Regions from separate parts of the Paenarthrobacter sp. NPDC058040 genome, predicted to be linked through region 1. Evidence: riboswitches for the same ligand, from Rfam matches in the RefSeq annotation. Region 1 holds a riboswitch; each other region holds the start of a gene.
What was found. A riboswitch is a leader RNA that binds a small molecule or an ion and turns the genes downstream of it on or off. The one in region 1 is predicted to bind glycine.
Positions count from the first base shown of each region.

Region 2: linked by a shared signal. The riboswitch ahead of cycA (D-serine/D-alanine/glycine transporter) and the one ahead of gcvP (aminomethyl-transferring glycine dehydrogenase) in region 1 are both predicted to bind glycine.
Region 3: linked by a shared signal. The riboswitch ahead of gcvP (aminomethyl-transferring glycine dehydrogenase) and the one ahead of gcvP (aminomethyl-transferring glycine dehydrogenase) in region 1 are both predicted to bind glycine.

Region 1 is NZ_JBHVRN010000011.1:137,597-143,375, forward strand. Features, by position in the region: gene gcvT (glycine cleavage system aminomethyltransferase GcvT) at 1-86, opposite strand, end outside; gene gcvP (aminomethyl-transferring glycine dehydrogenase) at 96-2,942, opposite strand; glycine riboswitch at 3,112-3,208, opposite strand; gene ACFVSJ_RS16635 (TetR/AcrR family transcriptional regulator) at 3,304-3,843, opposite strand; gene ACFVSJ_RS16640 (MFS transporter) at 3,916-5,469, shown strand; gene ACFVSJ_RS16645 (sigma-70 family RNA polymerase sigma factor) at 5,520-5,779, opposite strand, start outside.
Region 2 is NZ_JBHVRN010000012.1:146,213-151,991, forward strand. Features, by position in the region: gene ACFVSJ_RS17690 (prolyl oligopeptidase family protein) at 1-516, opposite strand, end outside; gene ACFVSJ_RS17695 (FAD/NAD(P)-binding protein) at 577-2,532, shown strand; glycine riboswitch at 2,630-2,729, shown strand; gene cycA (D-serine/D-alanine/glycine transporter) at 2,886-4,358, shown strand; gene ACFVSJ_RS17705 (ExeM/NucH family extracellular endonuclease) at 4,422-5,779, opposite strand, start outside.
Region 3 is NZ_JBHVRN010000004.1:53,596-59,374, reverse strand. Features, by position in the region: gene gcvH (glycine cleavage system protein GcvH) at 1-101, opposite strand, end outside; gene gcvT (glycine cleavage system aminomethyltransferase GcvT) at 228-1,349, opposite strand; gene gcvP (aminomethyl-transferring glycine dehydrogenase) at 1,361-4,207, opposite strand; glycine riboswitch at 4,357-4,455, opposite strand; gene ACFVSJ_RS06485 (PucR family transcriptional regulator) at 4,541-5,779, opposite strand, start outside.

The DNA of each region.
Region 1 (5,779 bases):
AGCGGCATCTGCCAGCCACCGAAGTCGGTGAACGACGCGCCGAGCTTCTTGTGCTCTTCGTAGAGGGCTGTGAATTTCCCAGTCATGACCAGTCCTTAGTTCTCGAAGTCTTCGATCGGCGGGCAGGAGCAGACGAGGTTGCGGTCGCCGGCCGCGCCGTCGATGCGCCCTACCGGCGGGAAGTACTTGTCCTGCTTCAGGTGGTGGACAGGGAAAGCGGCCTGCTCACGTGGGTAGGCGCGGTCCCAGTCGGAGCTTACGACGGCGGCTGCCGTGTGCGGCGCGCGGCGAAGCGGAGAATCCTGCACGGAGAAGTCGCCGGCCGCAACCTGCTCGATCTCTGCCCGGATGGTGATCATGGCCTCGATGAAGCGATCGATCTCCACGAGGTCCTCGGACTCCGTGGGCTCCACCATGAGTGTGCCGGCAACCGGGAACGCCAGGGTGGGTGCGTGGAAGCCGAAGTCGATGAGGCGCTTGGCCACATCTTCAGCCGTAACACCGGTACGGGCAGTGAGTTCACGCAGGTCCAGGATGCACTCGTGGGCCACGAGTCCGCCTTCGCCCGTGTAGAGCACCGGGAAGTGCTCGTTGAGGCGGGAAGCGATGTAGTTGGCCGCGAGGAGCGCCGACTTGGTGGCTTCGGTGAGGCCCTGGCCGCCCATGAGCTTCACGTAGGCCCAGGAGATCGGCAGCACGCCGGCCGAGCCGAAGCGCGAAGCCGAGATCGGAACATCGTTGCCTTCGGTCCATGACGTGGCGTCACCGGGCATGAACGGAGCCAGGTGTGCCTTGGCAGCAACAGGACCAACACCGGGCCCGCCGCCACCGTGCGGGATGCAGAAGGTCTTGTGCAGGTTCAGGTGGGACACGTCGCCGCCGAACTTGCCCGGCTGGGCGAGACCAACAAGGGCGTTGAGGTTGGCGCCGTCGATGTAGACCTGTCCGCCGGCTTCGTGGACGGCGTCGCAGACCTCGCGCACGTCGGCGTCGTACACACCGTGAGTGGATGGGTAGGTGATCATGATGGCCGAGAGCACGTCGCGGTTGGCTTCGATCTTCGCAGCCAGGTCAGCATGGTCGATGGTGCCGTCAGATGCAGTAGCCACGACGACGACCTTCATGCCTGCGAGCACGGCCGAGGCCGCGTTGGTGCCGTGGGCGGACGCCGGGATAAGGCAGACGTTGCGCTGCTGGTCGCCCCGGGAGTGGTGGTATCCGCGGATCGCGAGGAGACCCGCGAGCTCGCCCTGGGAACCGGCGTTCGGCTGGATGGAGACCTGGTCGTAGCCGGTGATCTCGGTCAGCTGGGATTCGAGGTCGGCGATGAGTTCACGCCAGCCGGAGGTCTGGGAGTCCGGAGCGAACGGGTGGATCGAAGCGAACTCCGGCCAGGAGATGGCTTCCATCTCGGCCGTAGCGTTGAGCTTCATGGTGCAGGAACCCAACGGGATCATGGTGCGGTCCAGGGCCAGGTCCCGGTCCGAGAGCTTGCGGATGTAGCGGAGGAGCTGCGTCTCGGAACGGTGCGTGTTGAACACCGGGTGCTGCAGGTATTCGCTCGAGCGCTCAACGGAAGCCTCAAGTGCGAAGCCTTCCACGGACTCGAGTACCGAAGCGCCGAAGACGGCCGCTACGTCGGCGACTACCGCCGTCGTCGTGGTTTCATCAACCGAGATACCAACAGTGTCCGCGTCGATGCCGCGCAGGTTGATGCCCTTGGCCTCCGCTGCAGCCACGAGCTCCGCGGCACGGCCTGGCACGCGAACGGTGACGGTGTCGAAGAAGGAACCGTGGAGGACCTCGACGTCGGCGGCCTTCAGCGAGGCGGCGAGGGTACGGGCGTGGTTGTGGGCAGTCTCGGCGATGGCCTTCAAGCCCTCGGGGCCGTGGTACACCGCGTACATCGAAGCGACGATCGCCAGGAGTGCCTGTGCCGTGCAGATGTTGGAGGTGGCCTTCTCGCGGCGGATGTGCTGCTCACGGGTCTGCAGCGCCAAGCGGTAGGCGGGGACACCGGCGTCGTCCTTGGAAACGCCAACCAAACGGCCCGGCATGGAACGCTCGAGACCCTTCTGGACGGCCATGTACGCGGCGTGCGGACCGCCGAAGAACAGCGGCACACCCAGGCGCTGGGCAGAACCGACGGCGATATCAGCGCCCTGCTCGCCCGGAGGAGTGATGAGCGTGAGCGAGAGGAGGTCGGCTGCGACGGTGACCAGGGCACCCCGCTCTTTCGCCGCAGCGATCACGGCGGAGTGGTCGAAGACGCGGCCGGAAACACCGGGCTGCTGAAGGACGACGCCGTTGATGGCGCCTTCCGGAAGACCGTTGGCGAGATCCGCCACCTCGACTTCAAAGCCAAGAGCCTCGGCGCGGCCCTTCACGATGGCGATGGTCTGCGGCAGGCAATCGGCGTCGAGGACGGTTTTGCCGTCCTGGGCGGCCTTGTTCTTGTTGGCGCGGCGCATCATCAGCACGGCCTCAGCTACGGCAGTTGCTTCGTCCAGCAGGGAAGCATTGGCGATGGGCAGGCCAACGAGGTCCTGGACCATGGTCTGGAAGTTCAGGAGTGCCTCGAGGCGGCCCTGGGAGATTTCCGGCTGGTACGGCGTGTAAGCGGTGTACCAGGCCGGCGATTCAAGGATGTTGCGGCGGATCACCGGGGGCGTGATGGTGTCGAAGTAGCCCTGGCCGATCATCTGGACGGCCGTCTTGTTCTTCGCTGCAAGCTTGCGGAGCTCTGCAAGGACCTCAACTTCGCTCAGCGCGTTCTGCAGGGTCAGGGCAACGTCCTGGCGGATGTCGTTGGGAACCGCGGTGTCCACGAGGGAATCCACGGAGTCGTATCCAACCGACTTGAGCATGGTGTCAATGTCGGCCTGGCGGCGGGCACCGATATGCCGGTCGACGAAGGTGGTGGAGGCTGAACTAACCGTCACGAAGGAACTCCATTACTTGGGCGGCGCTTGGGTACGCCACAGTGGCTCGGGTTCCTCCCCGCTCTGTATTGGACCTGAGAGTTTCCGCGTGTTGCCTGCACAACGCCGCTTGCACCGTCGGTGAGCATAACAACCGTGGCACCGGTTGCCTGCTGCTTTCCAGAGTTGCCTAACCGCGGCGGTGCATGGGCCTGAGAGATTCCTGGGGAGGATTTGCTCCTACGGCGCCTGCATCTCGTACTGCAGGACTCTCCCGCCGCAGATCATAGGCTTTATGCAATTGTTCGCGGCCCGCCGGAAAGGCGCACCACAGTTGTTAATTGTCCTATGACCGCCGCGCGGCGGCAAATGGAAGGCCGCGCTACTTCCGCAAGCGATCCAGGACCGTCAGGAGGACCTCGACGTCGGCCTCCCGCCCTGCAGTGCCAGCCTCCTGCCCGCCTTCAAACATCGCGTTGAAATAGAGGCCATCGCCCATATAGCTGACAGCCTTGGCAACCTCAGGCCCAACATCCCCGGCCAGCACGTCCAGCCACCGTTGCTGGATCGCGGCGAACCGACGGCGGGTTTCTTCGTGGGCCACCTCGGCCAGACGGGTTGCTGCGACGAAGGCCCGGTCCATGGGCGTGTCCGCCCAGAGGGATGACCGGATGAAGTAGGCAGCCGCACCATCCGGGGCCGCTTTCATCTGCTCGGTGTCCTGCTTCGCCAACTCGTCCAGGCGTTCCAGCACCGCGCTGATCAACGACTCCTTGTTGGGGAAGTGGTAGAGCAGGCCGCCTTTTGACACTCCCGCACGCTTGGCGACGGCGTCCAGCGTGGCAGCACGCTCCCCCACTTCGATCAGGAGTGCTTCAAAGGCATCCAGGACAGCATCCCGGGCAACTGGTTTTCGCGGCATGGATCCATCATTCCCTAAAGCTGGGTCGGGTTGTATTTGAAACTATACCGTCTGGACGGTACAGTAAAAAACATGTTCTCGCCGTCCTCAACCCACGCTCCCCGTTCCTCCGTGCGCCCGGTCCCGGGCAAGACTGCACCGTGGCGCGACTGGACGGCCCTGGCACTGCTGATGTTCCCGGTGCTGCTGGTGGCCGTCGACAACACCGCGCTCACCTTTGCCCTGCCGGAAATCGCCCGTTCACTGGACGTCGGAGGCATCCAACTCCTGTGGATCGTGGACGCCTATCCGCTGGTCCTGGCGGCGTTGCTGGTTTCCATGGGCAACTTCGGCGACAGGATCGGACGACGGCGGCTGCTCCTGATCGGCAGCACGGGTTTCGCGGCGGTGTCGGCTGCTACAGCGTTCGCGCCGTCGGCGGAATGGTTGATTGCCGGACGCGCCGCACTTGGTGTCTTCGGCGCCATGCTGATGCCCTCCACGCTGTCCCTGATCCGGAACATCTTTACCGACCCGAACCGTCGCCGGCTCGCAATCGCCGTCTGGGCTGCCGGGTTCTCCGGTGGCGCCGCCCTGGGCCCGATCTTCGGTGGCTGGCTGGTGGAGCACTTCTGGTGGGGTGCCGTGTTCCTCGTGGCGACGTTCCTGCTGCTGCCCCTGCTTGCCTTTGGGCGGGTACTCATTCCCGAATCCAAGGATGCCAACCCGGGCCGCGTGGATGTCCCGAGCATTGCCCTGTCCGTTCTGACCATGGCCCCCTTTGTGTACGGGATCAAGGAATTCGCCGTGCACGGCTTTGGCCCTTCGGCGGCGGCGTTCATGACCTTCGGCCTGCTCATGGGTGTGTTCTTTGTGCGTCGGCAGCAACAGCTTTCAGGTCCGATGCTGGACGTCCGATTGTTCAGCAACAAAGTGTTCAGCACGGCGATCGTGGCAAACGTGTTGTCCCTGTTCTCCATGACCGGGTTCATCTACTTCTTCGCCCAGCACCTGCAGTTGGTGGAAGGGCAGTCCCCCATGGAGGCCGGGATCGCGATGATTCCCGCGCTCCTGGCAACAGTGGTGGCCGGCCTCTTGGTGGTGCCACTGGTCAAGCGCATCCGCCCGGGCTACGTGGTTGCCGGCGGACTCTCGCTCAGCGCCGTTGGTTACTTCGTGGCCATGGCGGGCGACCATGGAACCGGACCCGTGTTCCTGTTGTCCGCATTGACCGTCCTGGCCGTGGGGGTAGGAGCGGCGGAGACCATCTCCAACGACCTCATCCTGGCTTCCGTTCCGGCCGACAAGTCCGGAGCCGCCTCGGCGATCTCCGAGACCGGTTACGAACTCGGTTCCTTGCTGGGGACAGCTGTGCTCGGCTCCATCCTCACGGCCTCGTACCAGCAAAACCTCGTGATTCCGGACGGTGTGTCCGCCGAGGCTGCGGGCAAGTCAGGGGAAACGCTGGCTGGAGCCGTAGATGCGGCTGCAGCCCTCCCGGCCCCACTGTCGGAGGCGTTGACCCAGGCCGCACGGGTTGCCTTCGAATCGGGCGTCCACATCACCGCGGCGATTGGGCTGGTACTGATGGCCGGAGCGGCAGTGCTTGCCGCCGTCGTACTTCGAGGCGTTCCCAAGGCGCAGTAGCCGTAACGCAGGAAGCCCGGGCCACTCACGCGGCCCGGGCTTCCTCCTGTTTAGACGGCCTGGTTGAGCGTGGAACCGAGGCCCAACGTGCGGGTGATTCCGCCAGTGGTGGCAGTGGCCAACGCGGAAAGATAGTCGTTCCGGCGCCGGGCGGTGATGCGCGATTCGGGTTCGAAGGCCCTGTCCGGGTTGTCTGCATAGTGGGTGGCCAGGCCATCGCGCATGAGGCGGATGCCTTCGGCGCGCTGCTGGGATACCGCAGCGTGCGTGGAACCCAACTCCTCGGCGAGTTCCTTCACGGAGCGGCCCG
Region 2 (5,779 bases), on a different contig from region 1:
GCGGTACCGGTTGGCGTCGCCGCCGTCGGGAGAGAGGGAGACCATGGCCAGCCGGTAGTCGGCCCCGTCCGAAGGCCGGAGGAAACCGGCGCCGTGGAAGACCCATTCCGTGCCCTCCGCGGCAGCAAGGGCATCGATGTCCAACAGGACATCCCACTCCGGTGAGTCGGTCAGGTAGCTTTCCCACGTGGTGCGGCGCCACAGACCCTTGGGGTGTTCCCGGTCCTTCCAGAAGTTGTAGTAGAAATCGCCCCGCTTGTTCACCATGGCGATCCGGTCGGTGGAGTCCAGCACTTCGAGGATCCCGGCCTCGACCGCGGCGTAGTCGGCGTCTTCCAGCAGGTCCTCGGTACGGGCGTTTTGCTCGCGGACCCAGGCCAGCTGCTCTTCGCCATGGATATCCTCCAGCCAGACGTTCTCATCCGTCGGCTCGGCTGCTGCGTCGGCGGCGTGGCGGGGTCCGGAAAGGGGGCGGTCTTCGGGGAGGGGCGTCTGATCAGCTTCTGTGGTGGTCATCGCCCCATCCAAGCAACACTTTTCAAAGGGAAGCAAGTCACGCGGACGTTAGGCTTGAGCGTGGCTAAATCGCAAATCTTCCGTGTTGCCCTGGTCGGGGCGGGTCCCCGGGGCACCAGTGTGCTTGAGCGGCTGCTCGCGAACTGGGCCGGAGCCACGGATGAGGCGATTGTGACCACAACCGCGAAGCTCCACATCCACGTCATTGATCCGTATCCTGCAGGTTCGGGCCATGTGTGGCAGCCCGAACAGTCGCGGCTTTACCTGATGAATACCCAGTCGTTCTACCCGACGCTCATCCCAGAGGACCCCGAGCTCGCGCCCCCTCTGGCCGGGACGTCGTTCGACCAATGGCGCGTCACACGGCGTCGTGATGGCCAGGGATTGAACCGGGCCGAAAAGGCGGAGTTAGCCAGTCTCGAGTCGGACAACTTCCCCAGCCGCGCCATCTATGGGCGCTATTTGCGGCAGACCCTCGCTGAGTTGCTCCAGCGACTGCCCGACGGCGTCGAGGTCACCTTCCATGAGACGTCCGCCGTGGCGGCGCGGCCGGTTGGGGGAGGAACGTTCGACGTCGAACTGGCCGACGGCGGTTCACTCACCGTCGGTTCCGTGGTCCTCGCGCTGGGGCACATCGAATCCCGCCTGAATCCGGAGCAGCGCTCGTTCCAGACTGCCGCAGGGGAACAGGGGCTGCTCTATTTCCCGCCCGCTCCTCCGGCCGATGTGGACTGGACCCGGGTACCGGACAACGAGCCAGTACTGGTCCGTGGCATGGGTTTGAACTTCTTCGATGTCATGGGCCAGCTGACTGAGGGCCGTGGCGGCAAATTTGTTGACGCAGTTGCGCCCGGGGCGGGCATGCTCGAGTACCGCCCATCCGGACGCGAACCTAAGATCATCGCCGCTTCACGGAGGGGCACCCCGTACCGCGCCAAGGCCGGGCTGTCCGGCTACTACGCCACCAGCATCACGCTCCGGTACCTGACCGAGGCAGCCATGGACCGTTTCAAGGCAGCCGGAATCCAGCCCGGTTTCGACCACGACCTTTGGCCCCTCCTGCACCGGGACGCGTTGTGGGCGTACTACGCGACGCTGGCAAAGTCACAGCCGGCAGCCATCAGGGACGCCGCGCAGTTCCTTGCCGACCTTGAAGACGCATTGCAACCCCACGCCCACGCCACGGGCAATTGGGAAAGCGCAGTGGGTGCGCTCGTGGAAAAGCACGTCGTGGCCTCTCGGCGGCTCAACCTGCGGGGACTTGCCGCGCCTTTGGCCGGGCGGACCTTTGCCTCGCGCCGGGACTTGGACAAAGCCATCACCGACTATCTAGACGATGACGCCCGGCGTTCCGCCCTGGGTGAATCTGACCCCGTGAAGATGGCCATTGGTGCGCTGCACACGGGCCGAGCGATTCTCAAGACCGTGGTGGCCGACGGCGGCATCACGGACGAATCCTGGGTGGCTGAGCTCCGCGGTTGGTTCGAGTCCTTCGTTGAGGGGCTTGCCAGCGGACCCCCGGCCCTGCGGTCGGAACAGCTGGCCGCCTTGGCGCGTGCCGGCGTCGTGAGTTTCGTGGGACCCGACCCGAAGTTCAGCGTGGACCGTAACGCCAAAGTCTTCCGCGCTTTCTCGCCGTGGGTGCGGGACGCACCGGCTCAGGCCCGCACGTTGATCGAGGCGATGTCGCCCGCGAACCGCGTTGGCATGAACATCTCGCCGCTTCTTGAACAGCTGCTGGCGGACGGCCTGGTTCGCACCAAGATCATGATGAGCGTTGAAGGAACTCCGGTACAGACCACTGGCCTGGACGTTGAGCCGCATCCATACCGGCCGGTGGCGGCCAACGGTTCCGTAACCAACGGGCTGTATGTTTTGGGCCTGCAATTGTCCGCAACGCAGTGGGGAACCGCCATCGCAGCCGAGGCCCGGCCCACCAAAGGCCGGGCGTACAGGAGCGGGCAACGGACCCTGCGCGATGCGGACGAAATCGCCCGCAGCATCCTGGGACTCTGAACAGCCGCTCGAACCCGGCGTGAGCTGGGACGCTTGCGTACCGCTCCGGGCTTCGCTACTGTGTGAGCTGCATCACCGGCCAGGTGATGCGCGCTTGTGATCCGTGGCGGGAGAGTCCTGCCGGTACATCCCGTCAGGCGCCGTAGGAGCAAACCCTCCCCAGGAATCTCTCAGGCACCCTGTACCGCCACGGCGAGGCAACTCTGGAAAGCAGTCCGGGATTCCCGGGCTCACCGAAGGTGCAAGCGGTCCTGTGCGCAGGAACGCGGAAACTCTCAGGTCAATGACAGAGCGGGGAGGAACCCGAATCATCGTGGCACACCACGTGTGCCGCCTGAACAATGGAGTTCCTCATGACGATTCAGCGCCCACCAACAGATGCCGGCAACAAGCAAGAGCCCCACCTGGAACGGCAACTCAGCAACCGCCACATCCAGTTGATCGCCATCGGCGGCGCCATTGGAACCGGTCTCTTCATGGGCTCGGGCAAGACCATCTCCGCTGCCGGCCCCTCGGTGATCTTCGTTTACATGATCATCGGCTTCATGCTGTTCTTCGTCATGCGCGCCATGGGCGAACTGCTCCTGAGCAACCTGAACTACAAATCCTTCAGCGACTTCGCCGCCGACCTCCTGGGTCCCTGGGCGGGCTTCTTCACCGGCTGGACCTATTGGTTCTGCTGGGTCATCACCGGCATCGCGGACGTGATCGCGATCGCGGGCTACTCCAAGGAACTCTGGCCCGGCCTGCCACTGTGGATCCCCGGACTCATCACCATCGGCATCCTCCTGCTCCTCAACCTGGCCACGGTGAAGGCCTTCGGCGAGACCGAGTTCTGGTTCGCCCTCATCAAGATCGTCGCCATCGCAGCACTCATCATCGTTGGCCTGTTCATGATCCTCGGCGGCTTCCAGTCGGACGCCGGACCGGCCGGCTTCACCAACCTTTGGTCCCACGGAGGCTTCTTCCCCAACGAATTCATGGGCTTCGTGGCCGGTTTCCAGATCGCGGTCTTCGCATTTGTGGGCATCGAATTGGTTGGAACCACGGCAGCCGAAGCCAAGGATCCGGAAAAGAACCTGCCCAAGGCCATCAATTCCATCCCCATCCGCGTGCTCCTCTTCTACGTGGGCGCCCTCATCATCCTCATGTCCGTCACGCCGTGGACCCAGTTCGCTGCCGGACACAGCCCGTTTATCGCCATGTTCTCCCTGGCAGGCCTCGGCGCCGCCGCCACCATCGTCAACCTGGTGGTGCTGAGCTCAGCGATGTCCTCGGCCAACTCCGGCATCTACTCCACGTCCCGGATGGTCTATGGCCTGGCCCAGGAAGGCGACGCGCCCGCGGTCTTCAGCGCACTGTCCGGACGCAAAGTACCCCGCAACGCCCTGTTCCTCTCCTGCGTCCTGTTGCTGTCCGGCGTCGTCCTCATGTACGCCGGGCAGGACGTCGGCAAGGCGTTCGACATGGTGACCACCGTGTCCGCCGTCTGCTTCGTCTTTGTTTGGTCGATCATCCTGGCCAGCTACCTCGCGTTCCGGAAGCGCCGGCCGCAGCTTCACGAGGCCTCGGCGTTCAAGATGCCCGGTGGCGTGGTGATGGTGTGGGTTGTCTTCGCCTTCTTTGCCTTCATCCTGTGGGCTTTGACCACCCAGCCGGACACGCTCATGGCGCTCCTTGTGACGCCGGTGTGGTTCCTTGCCTTGGGCGTGGCGTGGGCCATCCTCCGCAAGCGGCCTACCCACCTGGCCCGCTACGGGCACTTCCGTGCCGAGCTGCAAAAGGACGCTGACAAGGCGCAGGAACCCGAATCCGTCCGCAACTAACCACTGCACGCAAAGGAGCCCCTCACCGGCGTGAGGGGCTCCCTTGCTGCCATCAACGGGTACTTAGCCCCTCAAGCACTTCTGGTACTCCAGCCACGCGAATGCGTAGCGGAGCCAGCCCACAACGTCATACCACTTGGACGGTTTGGTGGGGGCGGTGCACTGCGGCGGATTCGGGCCGCTTGCTGCCACCTTGACCAGCGCCTTCACCGTGGTGCCGCTTTCGACGGCGGTCAGCACCACCGTGCCAGTGCCGGCCGCCGCTGCTGCGGGAACCTTGAGGCTGACGTTCGCTGCGCCGGAGGCCACTGGCACATCCCCGAGATCCGTGCTGGCACCCTTGGCATCGATGAAGACGGCCTTGAGCGTCTTGTTGGCCGGGCTGCCAATCGACGTCAGGTCCAGCTTGGACACGGTCAGCGTGATGGCGTCTCCAGCTTTGACCTCGGCCGCAGTGGTGTTTGCCACGGCCACCGAACGCCGGGCGAAGTCCGGCGAGACCGGCTTGTGCGCCTGCAGGTACGTGATCCACGCGTCCCGGTCCACCAGGCCGGTGTCCTTGGTGTTGCTGCCTTCCTTGAAGACCCGGAAGTTGTCACCACCGGTAGCGAGGAAGCTGAACGTCCCGATCCGGTACTGCTTGGCAGGATCGATCACGGCGTTGTTGACCCAAATGCCCGTGATGCGGTCACCCGCTGGCCGGGCGGCGTCGTAGGTGTAGTTGACGTTCTTGGACAGACCCAGCTGTTGGTACGGGCGGCTTGGCACGGTGCCGTCCGGGTTGGTCTGCCACTGCTGTTCCAGGAGCGTCTTGAACTGCGCGCCGGTGAGGGAGGTGGTCCAGAGGTTGTTCACGAACGGCAGCACGGCGTTGGCCTCGGCGTACGTGATGGTTCCATCCGGGGCGTAGTACAGCTCGTTCCGCAGCCCGCCGGGGTTCACGACGCCGATCTCGGCCGAGCCGAGTTCGGGCGCCTTGAGCGTGTCCACCAGGGAGTCGGCCACGAGGTTGCCCAGCGTCGATTCGCTCGCGCGGTCGTCACGCTTCGGGGCGCCGCCCGCCGGATCCGGGGTGAAGGCTGTGGTGATATCAGCTGTCACCGAGCCCACTGGCTGGTTCCCGATCTCCGCGGCGTTGGCCAGGGCTTCGTCCACGATGGTCTTGACTGCGGCGACGCGCTGGTAGCTTGCTACCAGGCTTTCGGCTGTGTCCGTGGTGCGGTCAACGATCGAGGCCTTGTATGCAGTCACCGCCTTGGAAGCCGTATCCACCGTCAGGGTCACACTGCCCACGTTCTCGCCGTAGTTGCCGGTCTGGACGATCGGACGCGTCTTGCCGGTGGGCTGGCCGTTGTCCAGGATGGGTGCGTCCCAGGCGTACTCCTTGTGCGTGTGACCGGTGAAGATCGCGGCGACGTCGG
Region 3 (5,779 bases), on a different contig from region 1:
GCGGCCACGGCGGAGATCCCTATCCCCACAGGCCCACCCCCATCAACGGCAACCCACTCGTGCTCAGCCGAGTACTTCAGTTCAGCAACTACCTTGCTCATTTCAATTCCTTCTCTCACTGGTTCGTAAAAACTTTGTTGGCTGGTTAGAACGGCGGAGCGAACTCCTCCGCGTGCTCGGTCGCGAGGACACGGGACCCGACGGGCCAGGTGACCGCGGCGGCCGGGCTACTTTTGGCGCTTGTAGAACGGCAGCGCGACAACCTCAAACGGCTCGGCTTTTCCGCGGAGGTCGACGTCGACGATCGTGCCAACCTCGGAATGTTCGACGTCGACATACGCCAACGCCACCGGGTAACCGAGCGTCGGGCTCGGCTGACCTGAGGTCACCTCACCGATCAGGGAACCGTCCTTGAGGACCGAGTAGTGACCACGGGCTGCGCGACGTCCGGCGCCCTTGAGGCCGACGAGCTTCTGCCCGATGGTGGACCCAACACCGGCAGCCTTGAGGGCAGCCAACGCTTCCTTGCCAACAAAGTCGCTTTCCTTGGCCAGGGCCACCACGGGTCCGAGCCCGGCGGCGTAGGCGTTGACGTGGCGGGAGAGTTCGTTGCCGTAGAGCGGCATTCCGGCTTCGAGGCGGAGGGAGTCGCGGGCGGCGAGACCGGCGGGAATCAGCCTGTGGCCTTCGCCGGCCTCGAGCAGCGCCTCCCAGAGCGAGGGAGCGTCCGCGTTCGGGACGTAGATCTCGAACCCGTCTTCGCCGGTGTACCCGGTGCGGGCCAGCAGCAGCTCGTCCCCGGCGATCGAGACCTCAACAGCGGCGTAGTACTTGAGCTCGGTGACGAGGGAGTGCTGTTCGGCCCGGACCAGCTTCAGCAGGATCGCTTCGGCATGTGGACCCTGGACCGCGATGAGCGACGTCTCAGCCGAGGCGTCCTCAACAACAACGTCGAACCCGGCGGCGCGCTCGGCCAGTGCCGCAGCAACCACCTTGGCGTTGCCCGCGTTCGGCACCACCAGGAACTTCTCCGGACCTCGACGGTACGTAATGAGGTCATCGATGATCCCGCCGTCGGCGTTGCAGATCAGCGAATACTTGGCCTTGCCGTCGGCGATCGCGGACAGCTTGCCCACCAGCGCGTAGTCCAGGAACGCAGCGGCTTCGGGGCCGCTGACCCAGACTTCGCCCATGTGGGAGAGGTCGAAGAGACCGGCGGACTGACGCACGGCGTGGTGCTCGGCGAGCTCGGACTCGTACTTAAGGGGCATCTGCCAGCCGCCGAAGTCCGTGAAGGAGGCGCCGGCTTTTTTGTGCTGCTCGTAGAGAGCGGTGTAGTTCTCAGTCATGTCGGGAATCCTTAGTTCTCAAAGTCTTCGAGCGGAGGGCAGGAGCACACGAGGTTGCGGTCGCCGGCGGCGCCGTCGATGCGCCCCACGGGCGGGAAGTACTTGTCCTGCTTGAGGCTCGGTACCGGGAAGGCAGCCTGCTCACGCGGGTAGTCGCGCTCCCAGACGGAACTTACGACGGCGGCTGCCGTGTGCGGCGCGTTGCGAAGCGGGGAATCCTCCACGGAGAAGTCACCGGCCGCAACCTGCTCGATCTCGGCGCGGATGGTGATCATGGCTTCGATGAAGCGGTCGATCTCCGCGAGGTCCTCGGACTCGGTGGGCTCAACCATCAGCGTGCCTGCAACCGGGAACGCCAGCGTCGGTGCGTGGAAACCGAAGTCGATGAGGCGCTTGGCCACGTCCTCGGCCGTAACACCGGTGCGGGCGGTCAGTTCACGGAGGTCCAGGATGCACTCGTGGGCCACAAGCCCACCTTCACCGGTGTACAGAATCGGGAAGTGCTCATCCAAGCGGGAAGCCACGTAGTTCGCGGCCAGGAGCGCCGACTTGGTGGCCTCGGTCAGTCCTTCGCCGCCCATGAGCTTCACATAGGCCCAGGAAATCGGCAGCACGCCGGCCGAGCCGAAGCGCGAAGCCGAGATGGCCACACCACCCTCCGAGGATGAAGAAGCGTTGTTCGCATCGCCCGGCATGAACGGAGCCAGGTGCGCCTTCGCAGCGACCGGGCCAACACCGGGTCCACCGCCACCGTGGGGGATGCAGAAGGTCTTGTGCAGGTTCAGGTGGGACACGTCCCCGCCGAACTTGCCAGGCTGTGCCAAGCCAACGAGTGCGTTGAGGTTGGCACCGTCAACGTACACCTGGCCGCCGGCCTCGTGCACGGCATCGCACACCTCAACAACGTCGGCATCGTAGACGCCGTGAGTGGAGGGGTACGTGATCATGATGCAGGACAGCACATCGCGGTTGGCTTCGATCTTCGCCGTGAGGTCGGAGTGATCGATGGTGCCATCAGAGGCAGTGGCCACCACAACAACCTTCATGCCAGCCAGCACAGCCGAAGCAGCGTTCGTACCGTGGGCAGAAGCCGGAATCAAGCAGACGTTGCGCTGCTCATCGCCACGGGACAGGTGGTAGCCGCGGATCGCGAGCAGGCCTGCAAGCTCACCTTGTGAACCGGCGTTCGGCTGGATGGAGACCTGGTCGTAGCCGGTGATCTCCGTCAGGTCGGCTTCCAAACCGGTAATCAGCTCGCGCCAACCCTCGGTTTGGTGGTCCGGAGCGAACGGGTGGATCGAAGCGAACTCCGGCCAGGAAATGGCTTCCATCTCAGCCGTAGCGTTGAGCTTCATGGTGCACGAACCCAACGGGATCATGGTCCGGTCCAGCGCGAGGTCCCGGTCGGACAGCTTGCGGATATAGCGCAACAGCTGCGTCTCGGAACGGTGCGTGTTGAACACGGGGTGCTGCAGGAAATCGGAGGTACGGACCACGTCAGAAGGCAGCTCGAACCCTGCAGCGTCCCCTACCGGACCGGCGCCAAAGGCGACGGCGACCGCGGAGAGGACCTCCGGCGTCGTGGTTTCATCAACCGAGACGCCCACGGTGTCCTCATCGATGTGGCGGAGGTTGATGCCGCGTGCCTCGGCGGCACCGATCACCTTCGAAGCCTTGCCGGGCACGCGGACCGTGAGGGTATCGAAGAAGGAGTCGGACACGAGTTCGCGGCCGGCCTTCTGCAGGGTCGTGGCCAGGACACGGGCGTGGCCGTGGACGGTCTCCGCGATCGCCTTCAGTCCGTCGGGGCCGTGGTAGACCGCGTACATCGACGCGACGATCGCGAGCAAAGCCTGGGCCGTGCAGATGTTGGACGTGGCCTTCTCGCGGCGGATGTGCTGCTCACGGGTCTGGAGCGCCAAGCGGTACGCGGGCACGCCGGCGTTGTCCTTGGACACGCCCACGATGCGGCCCGGAAGCGTGCGCTCCATGCCGTTCCGGACAGCCATGTAGGCAGCGTGCGGGCCGCCAAAGAACAGCGGCACACCGAAGCGCTGCGCGGTTCCGACGGCGATGTCCGCGCCCTGTTCGCCCGGGGGCGTGATGAGGGTGAGCGCCAGCAAATCGGCAGCGACCGTGACCAGGGCACCGCGTTCCTTCGCCTCAGCGATCACGGGGGCGTGGTTGAAGACCCGGCCGGAAACGCCCGGCTGCTGCAGGACGATGCCGTTGATGTCGCCGTCGGGCAAGCCTGCCGAGAGGTCCGCAACCAGAACCTCGAAGCCGAGCGCCTCGGCGCGGCCCTTGACGATGGCGATGGTCTGCGGGAGGAGGTCGGCGTCCAGGACGGTCTTGCCGTCCTTCACAGCTTTGTTAGCCCGGCGCATGAGCAACACGGCCTCGGCCACGGCAGTGGCTTCGTCCAGCAGGGAAGCGTTGGCGATCGGAAGCCCGGTGAGGTCCTGGACCATGGTCTGGAAGTTGAGCAGCGCTTCGAGCCGGCCCTGCGAAATCTCGGGCTGGTACGGGGTGTAAGCGGTGTACCAGGCGGGGGCTTCGAGGATGTTGCGGCGGATCACCGGCGGGGTCACGGTGTCGTAGTAGCCCTGGCCGATCATCTGAACGGCGGTCTTGTTCTTCGCGGCCAGCTTGCGCAGCTCGGCCAGCACCTGGACCTCGCTCAGCGCCTTCTGCAGCGTGAGGGGCGAAGCCTGGCGGATGGAATCGGGAACAGCCACGTCCACCAGACCGTCGACAGAGTCATAGCCGATGGCCTTGAGCATGGTCTCAACATCGGCCTGGCGGCGGGCGCCGATATGCCGGTCCGCGAAAGCGGTTGGGGAGGATTGAACAGTCAAGAGGAACTCCAGGATTCAGGCGCCCGTTGAGCGCCACGGTGAATATGGGTTCCTCCCCGCTCTGTATTGGACCTGAGAGATTCCGTGGACTTGGTTGTCCACTTGCACCGTCGGTGAGCCCGGTTGCCCGGACTGCTTTCCAGAGTTGCCTAACCGCGGCGGTACATGGGCCTGAGAGATTCCTGGGGAGGATTTGCTCCTACGGCGCCTGACTGGATGTACCGGCAGGGCTCTCCCGCCGCAGATCAAAAGCGTTTGCGCCACCTCAGTGACACGCTTCACACCATAGCGGGTCATTCCGAAAAAGCGCAAGGCGGGTGTTTCCCGCGGGGCCTAGCCGTGCATCGCTTCGTGAATCTGCAACGCCAACCAAAGCTGCGCCAGCGTTGACGTCTCTCCCATGTCCAGCCCCGTCAGCTCGCCGATTTTCCGGATCCGGTAGATGATGGTTTGCCGGTGCGTGAAGAGCGTGGAGGCCGTTTTTTGCCATGACCGCTGCGAGTCCAGATAGGTCTTCAGCGTGACCATGAGATCGCCGTCCTGCCGCTGCTCATACTCGAAAATGGGCCCGAGAAGGCGCTGGACCAACGCAGTTCCCTCCTCGAATCCGGTCAGTCCCAACCAGCTGGGCCCCTCCGCGTACCGGGCCAATCCAAGCTTGTTCGCTTTCGCCGATCCCAGCGCCCACAACGACTCCTGCTGGGCTTGCTGAAGGCCACCTACCGCGGACGCGGAACTCACGCCGATGGTGGTTCCCAACCCCGCGCAGTGGACCAGCAGCTCGTCAGCCACGTCAGCCGCGACCACCACGTGCAGCCGGTCGTTCCGCCTCAAGGAGGCCGCCGAAGTCCCGTGCCGCCAGAGTTCGATGTGCACGTTGGCCAGCCGATCGCCGTCGTCCGCCGACATCGAGGCGACCACAAAACCCTGGGGAGGAACCTCGAAAGCCTCCAGCCGCCGTTCCATCTCCGCCGTCCCCAGGCGCCCGTCGAGCGCCTGCAGGAGGAACTCCCCGGCGAGCCGGTGCCGGCCCTCGAGCGAGAGGACGATGCGCGCCAACTGCAGTCCCAGCACGGTTGCGGCATGCAAAAGCACGACGGCGTCAGGGTGCGGTTCGCTGCCAGGCAGCACCACCAGGAGCGCGTTCGCGTGGGTGGGAATGTCCATGGTCAGGACGTGCCTGCCTCGGATCCGGTGCCACTGGAAGTTCTTGCCCGCAACCGAGACCTGGCCCGGGTGCGGCGACCATTCCTCCACAAGGAACTCCGGAAGCGGCTGCCCCTCGGGGTGCCACGGATGGAGGCAACGGCGGTCCACCACGAACAGCTCCGAATCCAGCTCCGTGGCCAACCTCAGGACCAAACTTTGCCAATGGTCCTCCGACGCTCCGGCCGTGCGGAGGAGGTCGTACACGCGGGCCGTTTGCCGCAAGCGCCGGGACTCTTCAAGCAGCGACGACTCCGCCACGGACCGCGCAATCGCGATGAACGGCAGCGGGTACGGGATGTTGATCAGCGGCAGGGCGAGCCGGTCGCAGGCCCGCAGGAATTCCGGTTGCAGCTCCGGCGCATG